2 regions of the Streptomyces sp. NPDC086989 genome follow, and region 2 is predicted to be linked to the other one. Evidence: riboswitches for the same ligand, from Rfam matches in the RefSeq annotation. Region 2 holds a riboswitch; the other holds the start of a gene.

Region 1 (3,399 bases), on a different contig from region 2:
GGCGGCGGCGATCACGCCGGTGGCACGGAACTCCTCCGCGGCTGCGGTCAGGAAGTCCACCGGGTCGTCCTGCCAGTCGGGCTCGAAGAGCCGGACGCGGCCGCCGGTGGCGGGGCCGTCGAGCGGGGTGCGGCCGGTGCGGCAGAGCTCCGCCACGGCGGGCGGGGGCAGCGGGACGCCGACGGCGCCCTCGGGGTTCACGGCGATGCCGAGCTGCGGGGGCAGGCCGCGGGCGAACTCGACGGCCGGGGCCACGGCGAAGTCCATGCCGGGGCCGGCGCAGGCGCGGAACTGGGCCTCGGAGCTGTAGACGGGGACGTACGCCGCGCCGTTGATCTCCATGGTGGGCAGGGTGAGGGCGGGCGCGTCCGGGCCGCCGCCGCCGGGCAGGGGCACCCAGAGCAGGCTGCGCCCGAGCACCTCGACGATGCGGGCGCCGGCGTCCGCCTGTCCGAGCGCCGCCCCGAGCACCTGCTCCAGCTCGTTGTCCGGCCAGCCGCCGCCGTGCATGTACGCCTCCGCTGTTCTCACCCCACGCTGTCGGCCCGAGATTAACCGCTGCCCCCCGCGGGCCCGGGCCAGGGTCAGGGGCGGCGGAAGGCGATGCGGGTCACCCGGGCCGCCGAGCCGCGGTCCAGCAGGACCGCCGAGGTGCAACCGGCCGGGAGGCGGCCCGCCTCCGCGTCCCGCAGCAGCCGGGCCACCGCGCCCCGGTGGCGGGCGAAGGCGTACGCCGACACCCCGCGCCCCCGCGCCGCCTGCCCGGCCAGGGCCTCCTCCGGGGTGGTGTCCAGCAGCAGCAGGTGCAGCCCGCGGCCCCGCCGCCGCGCGGCCGCGGCCAGCAGGGCGCGCACCCAGGTCTGCGTTCCGCAGTCGTGGACCACCGCCGAGGCCCCGGAGCGCAGCGTCCGCCACAGGCCCCAGTAGTGGGCGCAGCGGACCAGCGGCCGGTACACCGCGTACGGCAGCACCCTCGGCATCCGCCGCTCCCAGCGCTCGCGCACGTCCTGCGAGTCGATGCCGCCGTCCGCGGCCCGCTTGATGAGCGTGCTCTTGCCGCCGCCGGGCAGGCCGGACACCACGACGATGTCGCCTTCGGCGAAGCCGAGCCACTGGGGTCCGTGCGGGCCCCGGCCGCGCAGGTCGCGTACGAGGGGGCCCTCGGCGCAGGCCCGCCGCGCTGCCGGCACCCCGTCGACGGCCCCGGTCCCGGTCGACGCCAGCACTCCGAATCTCCGCACTGTGATCGCCTCCCCCAATCGGGGCCACGCGGGCCCCATGCCCAAGAGTGTAAAGAGACGGTAATCCGGTGGCCCCGGTTCCGGTCAGGGCCCGCGGCCCCTCCACCGGTCCGGGACGGCCGGTCCGTACGTTCTTCCGGGCCCGCACGCCCGATCGCCCGGACGGCGTGCAATGATGTGCGCCATCTGGACCAACTGCATACCGGCCGCTTGAATCCGCGCGGGAGAGTCCCGGCACGCCGTGAGGCGGTGCCCGGGCGCCGAAGGAGCAAGTTCCTCCCTTGAATCTCTCAGGCCCCGTACCGCGTGGATGAGGCAGATCTGAAAAGCGAGCCGCGCCGCCGTCCCTCACGACGGCACCCGCGTGCGCTCCACCCAAGGTGCAAGTCGAGGTTCCCCGGGTCCGACCGGGAACTCTCGGCGAACCTCTCAGGTTCCGATGACAGATGGGGAGGATCGTCCTCGTCATGTCATGCCCTGGGACCCGGGAGCCACACCCATGAGCACTGCCCCCCGTCTGACCGCCCTCGATGCGCTGCACCGGTCGCTCGGTGCGACCATGACCGATTTCGCGGGCTGGGACATGCCCCTGCGGTACGCCAGTGAGCGCGACGAGCACAACGCCGTACGGACCAAGGCCGGTCTCTTCGACCTCTCCCACATGGGCGAGATCACGCTGACCGGCCCGGAGGCCGTCAAGGCCCTGGACTACGCGCTGGTCGGCAACATCTCGACCGTCGGCGTCGGCCGCGCCCGCTACACGCACATCTGCCAGGAGGACGGCGGGATCCTCGACGACCTGATCGTCTACCGCCTGGGCGAGACCGAGTACATGGTCGTCGCGAACGCCTCCAACGCCCAAGTCGTCCTGGACGCCCTGACCGAGCGCGCCGCGGGCTTCGACACCGAGGTCCGCGACGACCGCGACGCGTACGCGCTGATCGCCGTACAGGGCCCCGAGTCCCCCGGCATCCTCGCCTCCCTCACCGACGCCGACCTGGACGGGCTGAAGTACTACGCCGGCCTGCCGGGCACCGTCGCGGGCGTGCCCGCGCTGATCGCGCGTACGGGCTACACGGGTGAGGACGGCTTCGAGCTGTTCGTCTCCCCCGAGCACGCCGTGGAGCTGTGGCAGGCGCTGACCGAGGCCGGCGCGGGCGTCGGCCTGGTCCCGGCCGGCCTGTCCTGCCGCGACACGCTGCGCCTGGAGGCGGGCATGCCGCTGTACGGGCACGAGCTGACCACCGGCCTCACCCCGTTCGACGCGGGTCTGGGCCGGGTCGTGAAGTTCGAGAAGGAGGGCGACTTCGTCGGGCGCGCCGCCCTGGAGGCCGCCGCCGAGCAGGCCGCCACGAAGGCGCCGCGCAAGCTGGTCGGCCTGATCGCAGAGGGCCGCCGCGTCCCGCGCGCCGGGTTCCCGGTCGTCGCCGGCGGCGAGGTGATCGGCGAGGTCACCTCGGGCGCCCCGTCCCCGACGCTGGGCAAGCCGATCGCGATGGCCTACGTGGACGCGGAGTACGCCGCGCCCGGCACCTCCGGCGTCGGCGTGGACATTCGCGGTACGCATGAGCCGTACGAGGTCGTCGCCCTGCCGTTCTACAAGCGGCAGAAGTAGCGCCCGTACGCCGTACCGGCCGTCTCAGTACGTCTCAGTACGCAAGACCACTGTTCGTTCGCACTCCCCCGCATCCAGGAGAATCAGGTCATGAGCAACCCCCAGCAGCTGCGTTACACCAAGGAGCACGAGTGGCTGTCGGACGCCGTGGACGGCGTCGCGACGGTCGGCATCACGGAGTTCGCGGCCAACGCGCTCGGTGACGTCGTCTACGCCCAGCTCCCCGCGGTCGGCGACACCGTCACCGAGGGCGAGACCTGCGGTGAGCTGGAGTCGACCAAGTCGGTCAGCGACCTGTACTCCCCCGTCTCCGGCGAGGTCGTCGAGGCCAACCAGGACGTCGTGGACGACCCGGCGCTCGTGAACACCGCCCCGTTCGAGGGTGGCTGGCTGTTCAAGGTGCGCCTCTCGGAGGAGCCCAAGGACGTGCTCTCCGCCGACGAGTACGCCGCGCTCACCCACTCCGACAACTGACACCCCAGGGGATCCTGATGTCTGTTCTCAACACCCCCCTCCACGAGCTCGACCCGGACGTCGCCGCCG
Region 2 (3,399 bases):
CGCCGAAGGCGGCCCAGACGGCCTCGATGGCGGAGCGCAGCGTCGTCTCGTCGCAGGAGACGGAGACGTGGTCGGCGTCGACCTGGAACAGGTTGACCCCGCCCTCGCGGGCGGCGGCGACGACGTCGGCGGCCTTTCCGGGCACCCGGGCGGTGAGGGTGTCGAAGTACGAGCCGTGGACCAGCTCGACCCCGCCGGCCGTCAGACCGGCCGCGAGGAGGGCCGCGTAGCGGTGGGTACGGCGGGCGATCGTCCGCAGGCCGTCCGGGCCGTGGTAGACGGCGTACATGCCGGCCATGACGGCGAGCAGCACCTGCGCGGTGCAGATGTTGCTGGTGGCCTTCTCACGGCGGATGTGCTGCTCACGGGTCTGCAGTGCCAGGCGGTACGCCTTGTTGCCGTCCGCGTCCACGGAGACGCCGACGAGGCGGCCCGGCAGCGACCGGGCGTGCTTGTCCTGGACGGCCATGTAGCCGGCGTGCGGGCCGCCGAAGCCCATCGGGACGCCGAAGCGCTGGGTGGTGCCGACGGCGATGTCGGCGCCGAGCGCGCCCGGGGAGGTCAGCAGGGTCAGGGCCAGCAGGTCGGCCGAGACGGCGACGATCGCACCCAGCTCGTGCGCCTGGTCGATGACCGGCTTGATGTCGCGTACGGCACCGGAGGCGCCCGGGTACTGGAGGAGCACACCGTAGACGCCGCGCTCGGCGACCTCGGCGGGGATGCCCGCGGACAGGTCGGCGACGACGACCTCGATGCCGATCGGCTCGGCACGGGTCTCGATCACGGCGATGGTCTGCGGCAGCGCGTCGGCGTCGACGAGGAAGATGTTGCCCTTGGACTTGCCGACGCGGCGGGCCAGCGTCATGGCCTCGGCGGCCGCCGTGCCCTCGTCGAGCAGGGAGGCACCGGAGGTGGGCAGGCCGGTGAGGTCGGCGACGACGGTCTGGAAGTTGAGCAGGGCCTCAAGGCGGCCCTGCGAGATCTCCGGCTGGTAGGGCGTGTACGCCGTGTACCAGGCGGGGTTCTCCATGACGTTGCGCAGGATCACCGGCGGGGTGAAGGTGCCGTAGTAGCCGAGACCGATCATCGGGGTCAGGACCTGGTTGCGGTCGGCGAGCGAACGCAGCTCCGCCAGCACCTCGGCCTCGGTCCGCGCCTCGGGCAGGTTCAGTGCCTCGGCGCTCTTGATCACATCGGGTACCGCGGCAGCGGTCAGTTCGTCCAGCGAGCCGTAGCCCACGTGGGCGAGCATCTTCGCCTGCGCCTCGGCGTCCGGGCCGATGTGGCGCTGCTCGAAGGGGATGCCTCGCTCCAGCTGGGAGAGCGGAATGCGGTTGGCGGTCATGTACGGAGGCCTCCTGGGTCGTACGACCTGCGAGGGGCACCACGGCGCGGGCACCCGGACGGCCTCCCCCTCTGTCATCTCAACCTGAGAGCTTCACCGGAGGCACGGGGATGACCCGCGGACTCCGGCTTTCACCGTCGGTGAGGAGGGGAACCGGCACTGCACGCCCGGTACCCGCACCTGCTTTCCAGAGTGGCCTCACCACGTGCGGTACGTATGCCTGAGAGATTCCGGGGAGGATTTGCTCCTTCGGCGCCTCCGTCATGCTCACTCGGAGGACTCTCCCGCACAGGGTCAACAGCCGTCACCCAGCCTACCAGCGCCCTTCCGGGTCCTCCTTCGAGTGGCCTCCGCTGCGGAAATGCCTTTCTGTAGTCATTACGGAGGAGTTGCGACCATATGGAGGGACCGTGCAGACCGACATCGATCCGCGCAGCCTGATCGGCCGCAAGGCGTTCGACCGCAACGGAACCAAGATCGGCACAGTGGACGAGGTCTACCTCGACGACGCCACGGGCGTACCCGAATGGGCCGCCGTCCGGACGGGCCTGTTCAGCCGGGACGCGTTCGTCCCCCTGGAGCCGAGCGAGGTCGTCGACGACACCCTGCGGGTCCCCTTCGAGCGCTCCCTCATCAAGGACGCCCCCGATTTCGGCGTCGGCCGCCACCTCTCCCCCGAGCAGGAGCTGCAGCTCTACCACCACTACGGGCTGGACGTCTCCCTCCCGTCGGACATCCGGCGCGACTTCGGCCGCCTCGCGAACGGGGACGACTCCTCCTAGGCGGCTCCGGTCCGGGGCGCCTCGGCCCGGGCTCCGGGCTCGGGCGGGGCTTCCGGCTCGGCCCTCCCCACGAGGGGCAGCGGGTCGGAGGGCTCCAGTTCGGGGTCCTCCACCCGGAAGGTGCGCACCCGGCCCGGTGGTGATCCGGGCTGCTCGAAGCGCACGGTCACCCGCCCGACCCCGCTGCCCTGCACCCACCCGGGGCCGTAGACGGCGTGCAGGACGTCGCTCCCGGCCGGCCAGCGCCGTTCCGGGGCGGGCTCCCGGGTGAGGGGCGGCAGCGCGCTCCCGGAGGCCCCCACGGGCCCCACAGGCCCCGCAGGCCCCGCAGGCCCACCTTGAGCAGCAGTCCCGTCGGACTCTCCCGCTCCTCCCGGTCCTCCCGTGTCCTCGGCCTCCGCGTCCGCCGCGGCGGACGCACCCGCCGCAGCAGCATCCGCGACGCCCTCCCCAGCCGCCTCTGCCGCCGCCTCCGCAGCCATGGACTGTGCGAACAGGTCCTCCTGGGTGTAGTCGGCCAGGCCCGTCACACCGACGCCCAGCAGCCGCACCCCACCCGTGGTGTCCACCGCCTCCAGGAGCCGTGCCGCGGCCTCGCGGACCACCGCGGGGTCGTCGGTGGGCCCGCGCAGCGTCTCCGAGCGCGTCAGGGTCGAGAAGTCGTAGCGCCGCACCTTCAGCACGATCGTGCGCCCGGAGTGCCCCGAGCCCCGCAGCCGCTCCACGCACCGGTCTGCCAGCCGCTGCACCTCGCCCCGGATCCGCACCCGGTCGTGCAGGTCCACGTCGAAGGTGTCCTCGACCGACACGGACTTCGCGTCGCGTTCGGCGACCACCGGCCGGTCGTCCAGCCCCAGCGCCATCCGGTACAGCCCGACCCCGTGCGAACGGCCGACCATCCGGACCAGCTCGTCCTCACCGGCCTCGGCCAGCTCCCCCACGGTGGTGATCCCGGCCCGCCGCAGGTGCTCGCCGGTCGCCGGCCCCACGCCCGGCAGGGTCCGCACCGACATCGGCGCGAGCAGGGCCCGCTCCGTCCCCGGTTCGATCAGCAGCAGCCCGTCCGGCTTGGCCTCTTCCGAGGCCACCTTCGCCAGCATCTTCGACCCCGCCAGCCCCACCGATGCGCTGAGCCCGGTCGCGGCCAGGATGGCCGCCCGCAGCCGCTGTCCGGTCTCCAGGGCCGTCTCCGCGTCGAAGGCGGTACCGCCGGCCTCCAGGTCCACGAACGCCTCGTCCAGGCTGAGCGGCTCCACGAGCGGTGAAAGCTCC

What was found. Region 2 has a riboswitch for glycine ahead of gcvP (aminomethyl-transferring glycine dehydrogenase). Riboswitches for the same ligand answer to the same signal wherever they lie in the genome.
Region 1: linked by a shared signal. The riboswitch ahead of gcvT (glycine cleavage system aminomethyltransferase GcvT) and the one ahead of gcvP (aminomethyl-transferring glycine dehydrogenase) in region 2 are both predicted to bind glycine.

The regions. Positions count from the first base shown of each region.
Region 1 covers NZ_JBIVAL010000002.1:403,307-406,705, reverse strand. The annotation lists gene ACIPK4_RS05585 (enhanced serine sensitivity protein SseB) at 1-510, opposite strand, end outside; gene ACIPK4_RS05580 (AAA family ATPase) at 585-1,247, opposite strand; glycine riboswitch at 1,453-1,556, shown strand; gene gcvT (glycine cleavage system aminomethyltransferase GcvT) at 1,741-2,856, shown strand; gene gcvH (glycine cleavage system protein GcvH) at 2,947-3,330, shown strand; gene glyA (serine hydroxymethyltransferase) at 3,348-3,399, shown strand, end outside.
Region 2 covers NZ_JBIVAL010000037.1:9,171-12,569, reverse strand. The annotation lists gene gcvP (aminomethyl-transferring glycine dehydrogenase) at 1-1,345, opposite strand, end outside; glycine riboswitch at 1,544-1,642, opposite strand; gene ACIPK4_RS39155 (PRC-barrel domain-containing protein) at 1,756-2,127, shown strand; gene ACIPK4_RS39150 (DNA polymerase IV) at 2,124-3,399, opposite strand, start outside.